Regions from separate parts of the Streptomyces sp. NPDC001890 genome, predicted to be linked through region 1. Evidence: riboswitches for the same ligand, from Rfam matches in the RefSeq annotation. Region 1 holds a riboswitch; the other holds the start of a gene.

Region 1 (7,345 bases):
GGTGCCCGGCCTGGCGAAGGAGCTGGGCACCACCCGAAGCGCCGCCGCCCTGGAGCTGTGGCGGGACCGGCTGGAGGGTGCGGTCGTGGCTGTCGGGAACGCGCCGACCGCCCTGTTCCGGCTGCTGGAGATGATCGAGGAGGGCGCGCCCCGCCCCGCCGCCGTCATCGGTGTCCCGGTCGGCTTCATCGGTGCCGCCGAGTCCAAGGACGCCCTGGCCGCGCACCCGTCCGGGCTGGAGCATCTGATCGTCCGGGGCCGTCGCGGCGGCAGCGCCATCGCGGCCGCCGCCCTCAACGCGATCGCCAGCGAGGAAGAGTAGACGTGAACGAGCAGAAGACGGGCCGGCTGTACGGGGTCGGGCTCGGCCCCGGTGATCCGGCTCTGATGACCGTACGCGCGGTGGAGATCATCGCCGAGGCCGATGTGATCGCCTATCACAGCGCCCGGCACGGGCGGTCCATCGCCCGGTCCATCGCGGCGAAGCACATCCGGGCCGACCATGTCGAGGAGCCGCTGGTCTACCCCGTCACCACGGAGACCACGGACCACCCGGGCGGCTACCGGGGGGCGATGGAGGAGTTCTACGCCGAGGCGGCGGCCCGGCTGGCGGCGCACCTCGACGCCGGGCGGACGGTCGCCGTGCTGGCCGAGGGCGACCCGCTCTTCTACGGCTCGTACATGCACATGCACAAGCGGCTCGCCGACCGCTATCCGACCGAGGTGATCCCGGGTGTCACCTCCGTCAGCGCGGCCGCCGCTCGGCTCGGCACCCCGCTCGTGGAGGGCGAGGAGGTGCTGACGATCCTGCCCGGCACGCTGCCCGAGGACGAGCTGACCGCCCGTCTCGCCGCCACCGACGCGGCCGTGGTGATGAAGCTGGGCCGTACGTTTCCCGCGGTGCGCGGCGCCTTCGAGGCGTCCGGGCGGCTGCCCGAGGCGCGCTATGTGGAGCGCGCCACGATGGCCGGGGAGCGGGTGGGCGAACTGTCCGGGGTCGACGCCGACTCGGTGCCGTACTTCGCAGTCGCGGTCCTGCCCAGCCGGATCGGGGCACCGCGTCCCGAAGGCGCCCCGGAGGGTGGCGAGGTGGCCGTGGTGGGTACCGGCCCGGCCGGGCCGCTGTGGCTGACCCCCGAGACGCGCGGGGTGCTGGCCGCCGCCGACGACCTGGTCGGCTACACCACGTATCTGGACCGGGTGCCGGTGCGGCCGGGGCAGGTGCGTCATGGCTCGGACAACAAGGTCGAGTCGGAGCGTGCCGAGTTCGCCCTCGATCTGGCCCGGCGCGGGCGGCGGGTGGCCGTGGTGTCGGGCGGTGACCCGGGGGTCTTCGCCATGGCGACGGCCGTCCTCGAAGTGGCTTCGCAGGACACGTACGCGCGGGTGCCGGTGCGGGTGCTGCCAGGGGTGACGGCGGCCAACGCCGCCGCCGCGCGGGCGGGTGCGCCACTGGGCCACGACTACGCGACGATATCGCTCTCCGACCGGCTCAAGCCGTGGGAGGTGATCGCGGAGCGGCTGCGCGCGGCCGCGACGGCGGATCTGGTGCTCGCGCTGTACAACCCCGGTTCACGCAGCCGGACCTGGCAGGTCGGCAAGGCCCGTGACCTGCTGCTCGAACACCGCTCGCCGGACACGCCCGTGGTCCTCGGCCGGGATGTCGGCGGGCCCGCCGAGAGCGTGCGGACGGTGCGTCTGGGCGATCTCGACCCCGCCGAGGTCGACATGCGCACGATCCTGCTCGTCGGGTCCTCGCAGACCCGCTGGGTCGAGCGCGGTGACGGGCGGCAGATCGTCTGGACGCCCCGCCGCTATCCGGAGGGCTGAGAGTCTGCCGGGTGGCCTCTGACCGGGCGGCCACGTGACAGGCCCTGAGCCGGGGCGCGGCCGTCGGCTACCTGGCGCGGAGGATGTGTGCGCGGAGCCAGGCGACGGCCTCTTCCGGGTCTTCGACGACCGGGATGCCCTCGGGCACGGGGGGCCGTCGCACCACCACCACCGGGATCCGCGCCTCGCGGGCCGCGGCGAGTTTGGGGGCCGTGGCGGCGCCACCGCTGTCCTTCGTGACGACGACGTCGATGCGATGACGGCGGATCAGCTCGCGTTCCCCGTCCAGGGTGAACGGGCCCCGGTCGAGCAGCACCTCCATGCGGGCGGGGTACGGGGCTTCGGGGGCGTCCACCGAACGCATCAGGAACCACAGCTCGTCGAGCCCCGCGAAGGCGGCCAGTCCCATCCGTCCGGTCGTGAGGAACACCCGCCGGCCCAGCGCGGGCAGCGCCGCCGCGGCCTCGGCGAGGGAACCGGCCGGGTGCCAGTCGTCGCCGTCACCGGGCACCCACCCGGGCCGGCGCACGGCGAGCAGGGGAACATGGGCGGCGGCGGCGGCTGCGGCCGCGTTGAAACTGATCGTCCCGGCGAAAGGATGGGTGGCGTCGATGAGCGCGTCCACGTGGTGGGTACGCAGCCATGCGGCGAGTCCGTCGGCTCCGCCGAAACCACCGATGCGGACCTCGCCGGGCGGCAGCCGCGGGCCGGCCACGCGTCCGGCGAGCGAGCTCGTCAGCCCGGCACCGGCCGGAAGCACCTCCACCAGCAACTCGGCGAGGCGGCGGGCCTCCGTCGTTCCGCCGAGTACGAGTACATGCATCGGATCCATCCATGGGTGAGATTGAGGGCGGACGCAGCGCCCAGCTGAAACACACCGGTCTGCGGCCCGGCTGGACCACCGGCGCCTGTGCGACCGCGGCGGCCACCGCCGCGTACACGGCCCTGCTGACGGGCGACTTCCCCGACCCGGTGACGATCACCCTACCCAAGGGGCAGACGCCCGCCTTCGCGCTCGCGGTGGAGGAGCTGGCCGAGGGGCGGGCGACGGCCGGGGTGGTCAAGGACGCGGGGGACGACCCCGACGTGACGCACGGCGCTCTGGTCCGGGCCACCGTGCGGCGGCTGCCGCCCGGCTCGGGTGTGGTGTTCCGGGCCGGGCCCGGGGTCGGTACGGTCACCCTTCCCGGACTGCCGCTCGACGTCGGGGAGCCGGCGATCAATCCCGTGCCGCGTCAGTTGATCCGCGACCATGTCGCACGGGTCGCCGCGGAGCACCGGGGGGCGGGGGACGTGGAGGTCACCGTTTCGGTGGACCACGGCGAGGAGATCGCCCGCTCCACCTGGAACCCGCGCCTCGGCATCCTGGGCGGTCTGTCGATCCTCGGCACGACCGGTGTGGTGGTGCCGTACTCCTGCTCGGCGTGGATCGACTCCATCCGCCGCGGTGTGGACGTGGCCCTGGCCGCCGGGCACACGCATGTGGCCGGGTGCACGGGTTCCACCTCGGAGCGGACCGTGGTGTCCGAGTACGGGCTGCCGGAGATCGCGCTGCTCGACATGGGCGACTTCGCGGGCGCGGTCCTCAAGTACATCCGCCGTCATCCGGTGGACCGGCTCACGGTCTGCGGCGGGTTCGCGAAGCTGTCTAAGCTCGCCGCCGGCCACCTCGACCTGCACTCGGGCCGGTCGCAGGTGGACAAGCCGTTCCTGGCCCGCCTGGCCCGGCGCGGTGGTGCGGACGAGGTGCTGGCGGCCGAGGTGGCGGTCGCCAACACGGGACTCGCGGCGCTCCAGTTGTGCCTGGCGCGGGGTGTTCCGCTCGGTGACCTGGTGGCCGTGGCGGCGCGGGACGAGGCGCTTTCGGTGCTGCGGGGCGCGCCGGTCGCCGTCGATGTCATCTGCATCGACCGGGCGGGCACGGTCGTCGGGCGCAGCGAGGTGCGCTGACCGGCCGCCCGCCCGGTGCGACGGCTGCCGAAGGGCTGTCCCGTGGTCCCTGGTGGGCCACGGGACAGCCCCCGGTCAGCAGACGTGGCGTTCGCGTGCGGGCGAGTAGAGGTGGCTGTCGCGGAACTGCTCGGCGCCCAGGGTCCGGCCGACCATGATGACGGCGGTACGGATCACGCCCGCCGCCTTCACCTGCCCGGCGATGTCGTCGAGGGTTCCGCGCAGCACGATCTCGTCCGGGCGGGAGGCCAGCGCCACCACCGCGGCCGGGCAGTCGGCCCCGTAGTACGGCAGCAGTTCCTCGACGACGCGGTCCACGTACCGGGCGGCGAGGTGCAGCACGATCAGGGCGCCGCTGCGGCCCAGGGTGGCCAGGTCCTCGCCCTTCGGCATCGCGGTCGCGCGGTGGGCGATGCGGGTGAGGATGACGGTCTGGCCGACGGTCGGCACGGTCAGTTCCCGCTTGAGCGCCGCAGCGGCGGCCGCGAACGCGGGTACGCCGGGCACCACTTCGTAGGGCACCCCCGCCGCGTCGAGCCGGTGCATCTGCTCGTTGACCGCGCTGAACACCGAGGGGTCCCCCGAGTGCAGCCGGGCCACGTCGTGACCGGCCTCGTGCGCTGCCAGCAGTTCGGCGGTGATCTGGTCGATGTCGAGCTGCGCGGTGTCCACCAGGCGGGCGTCCGGGGGGCATTCGGCGAGCAGTTCCCGGGGCACCAGGCTGCCCGCGTACAGACACACCTGGCAGGAGGCGAGGAGGCGGGCGCCGCGCACGGTGATCAGGTCGGCGGCCCCCGGGCCCGCGCCGATGAAGTACACGGTCATGTGTTGTCTCCTGGGTGTTGCGCGGGCTCGGTTGCCGAGGGTGCCGCTTCGGGACTGGTCAGGGGTTTGCGTACGGACCACTGGGTGACGGGCATGGCCTGCCGCCAGCCGGTGAACCCGCCGACCGGCACGGCGTGCGCGACCGCGAGCCGGACCAGTTCGCCGCCGTGTGTACGGTGTGCCTCGGCGAGCAGCGCCTCGGACTCCAGCGTGACCGTGTTGGCGACCAGTCGTCCGCCGGGCGGCAGCGCGTCCCAGCAGGTGTCGAGCAGGCCGGGCGCGGTCAGCCCGCCGCCGATGAACACGGCGTCGGGCGTGGGTAGTCGGGCCAGGTTGCCGGGGGCGGGTCCGGTGAGCACACGCAGGGCCGGTACGCCGAGCCGGTCGGCGTTGCGTGCGATGCGCCCGGCGCGTCGCGAGTCGCGTTCGACGGTGATCGCGCGGCAGGAGGGGTGGGTCCGCATCCATTCGATGGCGATGGATCCCGAGCCTCCGCCGATGTCCCACAGGAGTTCGCCGGGGGCGGGTGCGAGCACACCGAGCGTCGCGGCCCGGATGTGCCGCTTGGTGAGCTGCCCGTCGTGTTCGTACGCCGCGTCGGGCAGACCGGGTACGGCGCCGAGGCGCAGGGCTTCGGGGGTGCGTCGGCAGTCGATCGCGATGATGTTCAGCGGGTCGCCCGGTGGGTGCGGCCAATGGTCCGCGGTGCCCTCCAGGCACGCTTCGTCCGCTCCGCCGAGCTGTTCGAGCACGCGCAGCGGGCTCGGTCCGAAGCCCTGTTCGCGCAGCAGCCCGGCCACCGCGGCCGGGGTGGCCGCGTCCGCGCTCAGGACCAGGACGCGCCGGCCGTGGTGCAGGGCGGCGGCCAGCCGGGCGGCGGGGCGGCCGACCAGGGTGACGACCTCGGTGTCCTCCACCGGCCAGCCGATCCGGGCACAGGCGTAGGACACCGAGGACGGGTGGGGCAGGATCCTCGGCGCACCGGTGCCGAGCACTTCGGTGAGGGCCCGGCCGATGCCGTAGAACATGGGGTCGCCGCTGGCCAGCACGGCGATCCTGCTCCCGGCGTGCGCGGCGAGCAGACCGGGGACGGCGGGCCGCAACGGCGAGGGCCACGGCACCCGTTGTCCCCGGCAGGACGGCGGGAGCAGGCCGAGTTGCCGCTCGCCGCCGATGAGGACCTGTGCGTCGACCAGCTCCGTGCGCGCCGCGTCGGTCAGTCCCGCCCATCCGTCGGCGCCGATTCCCACGACGGTCACCGCAGGTGGGACGGGTTGTTCGGGTGGTGCGAGAGTCACGGACGGTACCTCGGTGTTCAGTGGATGACGCAGCCGAACTCTACTGTCCGGCCGTGAGGGGGCAGCGGCCGGGCGGCCGCCCCGGAGCCTCGCTCAGGAGGTCGCTTTCCGCAGGTGTGCGGCGGGTGGACCGATGGGTGTGGCCACGGGCGGTCATCGCTTTCGCTTCGGGCCGTGCGCCTACGTGATCAGAGGAGCAGCCCGGGCGCGGAGCGCCCTGCGCAGCACCACTCGCAGTCCACGGCGAATTGACAGGAGCCTTCGCCACCGCGGGTGATCGGGCTCGCGGGGCCCGATGTCGGGCTCCGCCCACCGTTGCGGGTCAGCGCCGGATTTCGACCGGACTTCCCCCGCGGGGCACGTGCAGCTTATAGCTCGCGCGGACAGGCGGTGCGGGACACCCCCGCAACGGGGCGGGGGCAGGCGGACCTCCGTGCGACCGGGGGCGGCTCCGCGGAGGCCCGCGCCGCGGATCACGGGTCGGGGTGGGCGGTGCCCAGTTGCGTGGCGCGGCCGGGTGGTCGATCCGGGTCGGGATCGGGTCTCCGGAGTCCGAGCCGGATTCGTGCCGTGCTACGAATGCGACGGTCCGGGTCGGTGCCCCTGCCCGCTGCGGAGTTGGACCGGGAGCGGCACGCTGTCGCCCTGACGCGCCTGAGCGCGGCGACCGGTCCGGAGGTCGCCGCGCCGTGGGCGCGGAGGGTGATGATGGACGGTGCACCGGGCAGGTGCGCCGTCCGGCACGGGATGGTCCGGATCAACTCGCGGTCCGGCACGCGCTGTTCCGGATCAGTTCGCGGTCCGGCACGCGATGTTCCGGACCGGCTGGCGTCAGGATGCGGATGCGCCCTGGACCAGCAGGCCCGCCCGCACCACGCGCTGCGGTCGCTTGAGCACGGTCACATCGGCCAGCGGGTCGCCGTCCACGACGATCACGTCGCCCGCGAAGCCGCGGGCGAGCCGGCCCACCGTGTCTTCCAGGCCGAGGAGCCGGGCGGCCCGGGTGGTGGCCGTGCGGATCGCGTCGAGTGCGGTGAGGCCCGACGCATGCATCAGTTCCACCTCGCGTCCGATGGGCTTGACCTTGCCGCCGGAGGAGTCGGTGCCCGCCACCACCAGGATCCCCATCTGGTGGGCCGTTCGCACCGCCTCCTTCAGGACCGGCAGATACGCACGCCCGCGCTCGGCCAGCACCGGGTCCGACGAGTCGGCGAGTCCGGCGATCGCGCTCAGCGTCGGCGTGAAGGCGGTGCCCCTGCGCCGCATGTCGTGCAGGGTGCGCTCGCCCACGAACACCCCGTGCTCCAGGGAGCGCACGCCGGCCCGGACCGCGTCGTCGCAGCCGCGCTCGCTGTAGCTGTGGCACAGCACGCCCTTGCCGCCGCGCCGTGCCGCCGCCACCACCTCGGAGAGCTGCTCGTACGAGTAGACCTGGGCCAGCG
Region 2 (7,345 bases), on a different contig from region 1:
GATCCACCCGGGCTCCACGATGGACAGCCTGGAGATGGACTCCCTCGCCGTCGCCGAGTTCGCCGTCCTCATCAGGGAGACGGCCGGCGGCGACCGGGGCTTCGACCAGTTCCCCAAGGACGCCACGCTGGCCGACATCACACGGTTCATCGACGCGGCGGCCGGCAGCGGCGCGCGGATGGGCGGCGGGGCAGCGATGAGCAACGCCCGATGAACAGGCCGGCCGTAGCCGTCACCGGCCTGGGCATGATCACCCCGGTCGGCAACGACACGGAGTCCACCTGGCGGGGTGTGTGCGCGGGAGCGTCACCGGCCCGTACCGTCGCCCAACTCGAAGGCTGCGCCATCGACTTCGCCTGCATGGTCGACGGCATCGACCTGGACGCCGCGATCGGTGGCAGGGCGTCCTTCCGCATGGGGAAGTACGTGAAACTCGCCGTGCTCGCCGCCCGGGAGGCGGTCGCCGACGCCGGGCTCGACCCGGCCCGGTGGGAGGGCAGCCGCGTCGCGGTGGTCGTCGGCACCAGCAGCGGCGGTTCCGCCTCGCTGACCGAGCAGGCCGTCGTGCTCGACCGGCTCGGCGCCGGGGCCACCTCGCCGTCGGGCATCCTGCTCACCATCCCGAACATGCCCGCCGCCGAGATCGCGATCCAGTTGCGGGCCACCGGCCCCAGCATGGCGCCGTGCACCGCCTGCTCGTCCGGCGCCACCGCGCTGTCCGTCGCCCGCGACCTGCTGGTCACCGGGCAGTGCGACATCGCGATCGCCGGAGCCACCGAGTCGATCGTCTACCCGGCGGCCATGGCCGCGTTCGCCAGGTCCGGGGCCGGGGCCCGGCGGGACGGCGACCCGGCCGGACTGTGCCGGCCCTTCGCGGCCGACCGGGCCGGCCTGGTCATGGGCGAGGGCGCGGCCGTCATGGTGCTGGAGCGGACGGACGACGCGCGGGCCCGGGACGCGGCCCCTCGGGCGCTGCTCGCCGGCACCGGCGCCACCACCGACGCCCACCACCCCATCAGCCCGCGCCCCTCCGGCAAGGTCGCCCAGGCAGCGGTGGAGGCCGCGCTGCGCGACGCGGGCTGGGCGGCCGAGGACGTCGAGCACGTCAACGCGCACGGCACGGCGACCCCGGTCAACGACGCCGTCGAGGCCGCCCTCATCGCCCGGGTCTACCCGCACCGGCCGCCCGTCACCGCACCCAAGGGCGTACTGGGGCACTGCATGGGGGCGGCCGGAGCGATCGAGGCCGGGCTGACCGTCCTCACGCTCCAGCGCGGAGTGGTCCCTCCGATCGCCAACCTGGATGCCCCGGCGCCCGAGTTCGACATCGACTGCGTCACCAAGCAACCTCTGCGGCGGCCCATCAGGCGCGCCGTCAGCCATTCCTTCGGATTCGGCGGCCACAACGCGGTCCTCGCCCTTCAGCGTCCCTGAGGGCCGTTCCGCAGGCAGCAGGCAGGTGGTGCGACGGGAAAACGGCCCGGCGTACCACCGGCCACCACCGCCCGTGAGCCGCACAACCGCCCGAGAACCGCACGGAGGCACGTGATAGCTTGCCGGGGCCAGTCAAACTCCACGTAGGGGTCAGGGAATCCGGTGTGAATCCGGAACTGACGCGCAGCGGTGAGGGGGACGGGCGGGGCCACGGCCACTGGGACCACCCTCGGGTGCCCGGGAAGGCGCCCCGTCCGAAAGAACCCGAGTCCGAAGACCTGCTGGCATCCTCGGTCCGGTTCCGGACCGGGGGACTCAGTACAACGGGCTCCGCGCATGGGCCCAGAGACGCAGAGGGACTCCGTGACGTCCATAGCCAGCCCCGTCCGCACCGTCGCCCTGTTCTCGGCGGGACTCGTCCTGCTGACCGCCTGTGGAGGCGGAGCCGGTCGGTCCGGCGCGAAACCGGGCCCCGCGGACGGATATCCGGTGACGCTGAAGAACTGTGGACGCACCGTCACCGTCGAGGCCGCGCCGCGCCGCGCCGTCCCGGTGGACCAGGGATCGACCGAGATCCTGCTCTCCCTCGGTCTCGCCGACCGGATGGCCGCCACCGCCACCTGGACCGACCCGGTGATGAAGGGCCTGGAGAAGGCCAACGCCCAGGTGCCCAGGATCTCGGACAACCGGCCGTCCTCGGAGAAGGTCCTCGACCAGGAACCCGACTTCGTCAGCGCCTCGTTCGCGTCGACCCTCGCCAAGGGCGGCGTCGCCCCCCGTGAACAGTTCGAATCGCTCGGCGTCCCCACCTATGTCTCGCCCGCCGACTGCACCGGCAAGGACAACAGCGGCGGCGGCGACGGAGCCCGTACCGCGCCGCTCACCATGGAGAGCGTCTACGGCGAAGTGCACGACCTGGCCCGGGTGTTCGGCGTACCGGAGCGCGGCGACGCGCTCGTGGCGCGGCTGCGGGACCGGGTGAAGAAGGCGACCGAGGGCATCGACGCCTCCGGCGCCACCCTCCTGTACTGGTTCTCCGACTCCAAGGCCCCGTACCTGGCCGGCTGCTGCGGAGCACCCGGAGTCATCACCGAAGCGCTCGGAGCGAAGAACGTCTTCGACGACACCCACGAGGAATGGCCCCAGATCAACTGGGAGACCGTCGCCGACCGCAACCCCGACGTCCTGGTCATCGGCGACCTGACCCGCAGGGCCCAGACCGCCGAGAGCGCCGCGAAGAAGATCGAGTTCCTGGAGTCCGACCCCGTCACCAAGAACATGGACGCGGTCAGGCACAAGCGGTACGTCCTGCTGAGCGGCCAGGCCATGAACCCGTCCATCCGGACGGTCGAGGGCGTCGAACACGTCGCCGCCGGGCTGCGCCGGTTCGGGCTCGCGGGATGACGCGGACCGGACCCGGCACGGCGGTGGCCGTGCCGACGGCCCCCACCGCGTCGGCGCGCACCACGACGGGCGTACGGCGGCTGCGCGGCGGGGCCCTGTGGGCCGGCGGCATCGCGCTGCTCTTGGGCTCCGTCGCGGTCGCCGTCACCATCGGCCCCGCCCGCGTCTCGGTGGCCGACGTCTGGTCCGCGGTCGCCGCGCACCTCGGCTGGGGGCGGTCACAGCTCTCCCCGATCCGGGACGGCATCATCTGGAACCTGCGCATGCCGCGCACCCTGCTGGCCGCGGTGTGCGGCGCCGGGCTCGCGGTCTGCGGCACCGTCATGCAGTCGCTGCTCCGCAACCCGCTCGCCGACCCGTTCGTCCTCGGGGTCTCCTCCGGCGCGTCCACCGGGGCGGTCGTGGTCGTCGTCCTCGGTGTCGGCGGGGGAGCGGTGTCGATCTCGACCGGTGCGTTCGTCGGGGCGCTCGGCTCGTTCGCCCTCGTGCTGCTGCTCAGCCACACCCTGGGCGGCACGACCGACCGGGTGGTGCTCTCCGGTGTCGCGGCCATGCAGCTGTTCTCCGCGCTCACCTCCTTCGTCGTGATGACCGCCGCCGACGCCGAGCAGACCCGCGGGGTGCTGTTCTGGCTGCTCGGCTCGCTCAGCGGGGTCGGCTGGAGCGATGTGTGGGTCTGCGCCGCCGTTCTCGCCGTGGCCCTGCTGGTCTGCCTGGGCCATGCTCGTACGCTCGACGCCTTCGCGTTCGGCCAGGACGCCGCCGCCACGCTCGGCGTCCATGTCGCGCGTACCCGGATCGTGCTGCTGTGCACGACCGCGCTGCTGACCGCCGCACTCGTCAGCTCGGCCGGCGCCATCGGTTTCGTCGGTCTGGTGCTGCCGCACGCCGCCCGTGCCCTCGCCGGTTCCGGGCACCGGCGGCTGCTGCCGGTCACGGCGCTGGCCGGAGCCGTGTTCCTGGTCTGGGTCGACACCCTCGCCAGGACGGTCCTCGACCCGCAGGAGGTGCCCGTGGGCGTGGTCACCGCGCTGATCGGTGTGCCCGCGTTCGTCCTGGTCCTGTACCGCACCCGGAGGACCGCATGACGGACGCGGCGGCAGCGGGGCTGCGTGCCGAACGGGTCAGCCGGACGGCGGGCGGCCGCCTCATTCTCGACGGGGTCGACCTCGCCCCGGGGCCGGGCGCCACGGTGGGGCTGCTCGGACCGAACGGTTCCGGCAAGTCGACCCTGCTGCGTGTGCTGGCGGGAGTCCTCGCCCCGGAGACCGGTGTGGTCACCCTCGACGGACTGCGGCTGGCCGACGCCGGCCGCCGCACCGTCGCCCGGCGGGTCGCGGTGGTCGACCAGCACGCCGTCACCCAGGTCGAGCTGAGCGTGCTCGACGTGGTGCGGCTCGGGCGCATCCCGCACCGCAGGGCCTGGTCGGCACCGGACCGGGCGGACGACGAGGCGGTACGCGAAGCACTCGCGCGGACCGGTCTGGCCGACCGCGGCGACCAGTCCTGGCACACCCTGTCCGGGGGCGAGCGCCAGCGCGTCCAGATCGCGCGTGCGCTGGCCCAGCAGCCGCGCGAGCTGCTGCTCGACGAGCCGACGAACCACCTCGACATCCAGCACCAGCTGGAACTCCTCGCGCTGATCGCCTCGCTGCCGCTCACCGGTGTGATCGCGCTGCACGACCTCAACCTGGCCGCGATGTTCTGCGACCGGATCGCGGTGCTGAAGGAGGGGCGGGTGGTGGCCGCCGGTACCCCCACCGAAGTGATCACCGAGGAGCTGATCGCCGACGTCTACCGGGTCGCCGCCCGCGTCACGCCGGACGGCCCGGACGGGCGGCCCTCGGTGCGCTTCCTGCCGGGGCGGCCCGCGGGGACGTGGCGTCCGGCGGCGGGAGCCACGAGGGCGGCCGGGCGTGACGAGAGCGGTCGGGCGTGACGAGGGCGGCCGGGAGCCACGAGAGCGGCCGGGCGTCACGCGAGCGGTCGGGCGGACCCCGGCACTGCGCGGGTCCGCCCTGAGAGCTTTCCGGTTGCGGCCGTTCGCCGCGGTGTGCGGTACGGGGTCAGCGGCGGCGCCCCCGGCCGAATTCGCCCCCGATGTCCTTGCCACCGATGTCGGTGCCGTCCGCGTAGTCGATCTGCTCCTTGCGGAGTTCGGCGGAGACCTCCTTCTGCTCGGTCACCTTCTTGGTCTCCATCCGCACCCGCTCGACGGCCACGGTCTCCTTGCGCGTGGTCGGGCGTTCCGCGTGCAGGGTGACCTCGACGTCCTGCTCGCGGATCGCGGCCCGTTCCGTCGTCTTCTCGCCGGGCTGGAGGGGCTCACGGATCAGGCGCACCTCTTCGTGCGTCACCGGCACGGTCCTGGTGACGTTCTCGGTGACGACGTACTTGTGCAGCCGGGCCCGCCCGCTCTCGTACTCCTCGGTGCCGACGTGGAGCTGCTCCTCGGAGCGGATCATCTCCTCCTTGCCGCCCAGGTCGGCGGACCGTTCGGAGCCCGCCCCGGCGCCGACGAGGGGCCGCGAGGTGCCGGCCGCCCCGGCGCCGCGGTGCCTGCCCTGGCCCGGACCGGATCCGGCGCCGGCCATGCCGGACGAGGTGGTCCGGGCCGTGCCCGTACCGGATGCGGTGGTGCCGGTCATGGCCGACTTGTCGGACCCGGTGGTGCGTCCGGCACCGGACGCACCCATGGCCCCGGCCGCTCCGGCGGCTCCCGCTGCTCCCATGGCCGTGGTGCCCGTCCCGGACGCCGTCGTGTTGCCCGTGCCCGGCCGGTCGCCGAGCTTCGCGGTGGTGTTCCTGGCGAGGCCGTAGTGCTTGTAGAGCTCTTCCTCCTCCGCCACGGACAGATGTGCGTCCGCGTCCACCCGGGGGGCGTCCTTGACGCGGTCCTTCGGATGCGAGATGTGCAGATCGGATCCGACGCGGCGGGCTCCGGCAAGCGGAACGAAACTCTCCTTCATGCCGAACAGGCCGGTCTTCACCGTTATCCAGTCCGGTCGGCCGGTGTTGTCGTCGACGTACACCCGGCCCACACTGCCGACCTTCTCGCCGTCGGTGTCGTACACCGTCAGGCCGTCGAGCTCTCCGGAATCCGTGAAACCGTCAGCGGCTGCCATGACCGATTCCTCCTCGTCCGGGCGCGTCCTGTGGCTGAGGCCATCAGAGGAGGCGCGTCCGCCTTCCATCGCGCCTCACCCGGATGGACGCTGCAACCGCCCGGGCCGCGAAGGCCGCCCGCCGCATGCTCGGCGGTTGGGCGGTGACCGCCTGCCACGGCGGTGGGCACCCCGTGCCCGCGTTAGGCCATTCGGGTGAAGGGGGAGAGGGTGTTCCGGGCGGCCCCCGATGTGCGGCGCGGCCTGCCCGGCCGCGCCAGGATTCTGATCGACGACCGGCGGGACGAGAGGTCTCACCGAGCGGCACCCGCACCAACTCCTCGTCCTGTGGACGGCGTTGTGAACACCGGCAACCCGCTTTCCGGCCGGTGTGGCACCGGCACATATGATCGACCGGCCAAGAGCCGACCGCCGTCCTGCCGCGCCACCGGGGGTGCCCCATCAGTTCCGTACGCATCCGGCTGCCCGAACAACGCGGTGAACTGCGGGCCCGGCGGGAGGACGGTGCACAACTGCACCATCTGGTGTGGCGACTCGGGCCGGGCTGGCGGGTGTGCGGCAGTGCCGTGCTCGGCGGCGGCATCGGCCCGCGCGACTGGATACTCAACGCCCAGGTGCCCGGCGGCTACCCGCGGCTGGATCCCGACCGGCACCTCGCCGAGATCGCCGCCGCCGAACATCTCACCGGACCCGGCGCCGGGCTGATGACCGCCGCCGACGTCACCGCGTACACGGTCGCGGCCGACGAGGGCGTGACGGCGACCGCCACCTGCGGACTCGGCGTACGCGGCTGGGCCGCAGCCCCGGCGGAAGGCACCGAGGGGCCGCCGCGACCGGGCACGATCAACATCGTCGTCACGCTCCCCGTGCCGCTCTCCGACGCCGCACTCGTCAACGCCGTCGCCACCGCCACCGAGGCCAAGGTCCAGGCGCTCCTGGACGCGGGCCTGGACTGCTCGGGCACCCCGACGGACGCCGTCTGCATCGCCGCTCCCACCCCGGGCCCCGCCCCCGCCGAACCCTTCGCGGGACCGCGCTCCCTGTGGGGCGCCCGACTCGCCAGGGCCGTGCACGCTGCCGTCCTCGAAGGCGCACTGCGGCAATCCTGAGAATCCACAGCGCCGCGAGCCGACCCCGGGCCCGGCCGACGAAGGGAGCCCCGTCATGACATCGAGCACTGCGGACGCCACCACGGGACGGCCGGTCGTCGCCGTCCTCGGCACCGGAATCATGGGATCGGGAATGACCCGGAGCCTGCTGCGGGCCGGCCTCGGAGTCCGCGCCTGGAACCGTACGCAGTCCAGGGCCGCCCCGCTCGCCGCCGACGGCGCCGTGGTCACGGAGACGGCCGAGGAAGCCGTACGCGGCGCGGATGTCGTCGT

The links. A riboswitch is a leader RNA that binds a small molecule or an ion and turns the genes downstream of it on or off. The one in region 1 is predicted to bind cobalamin.
Region 2: another riboswitch for cobalamin. It lies ahead of ACFYY1_RS23120 (ABC transporter substrate-binding protein); the one in region 1 lies ahead of cbiE (precorrin-6y C5,15-methyltransferase (decarboxylating) subunit CbiE).

The regions. Positions count from the first base shown of each region.
Region 1 covers NZ_JBIATE010000013.1:37,895-45,239, reverse strand. The annotation lists gene ACFYY1_RS26915 (precorrin-8X methylmutase) at 1-322, shown strand, start outside; gene ACFYY1_RS26910 (precorrin-2 C(20)-methyltransferase) at 325-1,830, shown strand; gene ACFYY1_RS26905 (cobalt-precorrin-6A reductase) at 1,898-2,653, opposite strand; gene ACFYY1_RS26900 (cobalt-precorrin-5B (C(1))-methyltransferase) at 2,665-3,780, shown strand; gene cobM (precorrin-4 C(11)-methyltransferase) at 3,856-4,605, opposite strand; gene cbiE (precorrin-6y C5,15-methyltransferase (decarboxylating) subunit CbiE) at 4,602-5,903, opposite strand; cobalamin riboswitch at 6,154-6,276, opposite strand; gene ACFYY1_RS26885 (amidohydrolase family protein) at 6,735-7,345, opposite strand, start outside.
Region 2 covers NZ_JBIATE010000009.1:146,651-153,995, reverse strand. The annotation lists gene ACFYY1_RS23130 (acyl carrier protein) at 1-214, shown strand, start outside; gene ACFYY1_RS23125 (beta-ketoacyl-[acyl-carrier-protein] synthase family protein) at 211-1,434, shown strand; cobalamin riboswitch at 1,547-1,735, shown strand; gene ACFYY1_RS23120 (ABC transporter substrate-binding protein) at 1,798-2,838, shown strand; gene ACFYY1_RS23115 (FecCD family ABC transporter permease) at 2,835-3,926, shown strand; gene ACFYY1_RS23110 (ABC transporter ATP-binding protein) at 3,923-4,777, shown strand; gene ACFYY1_RS23105 (DUF2382 domain-containing protein) at 4,905-5,963, opposite strand; gene ACFYY1_RS23100 (adenosylcobinamide amidohydrolase) at 6,488-7,072, shown strand; gene ACFYY1_RS23095 (NAD(P)-dependent oxidoreductase) at 7,128-7,345, shown strand, end outside.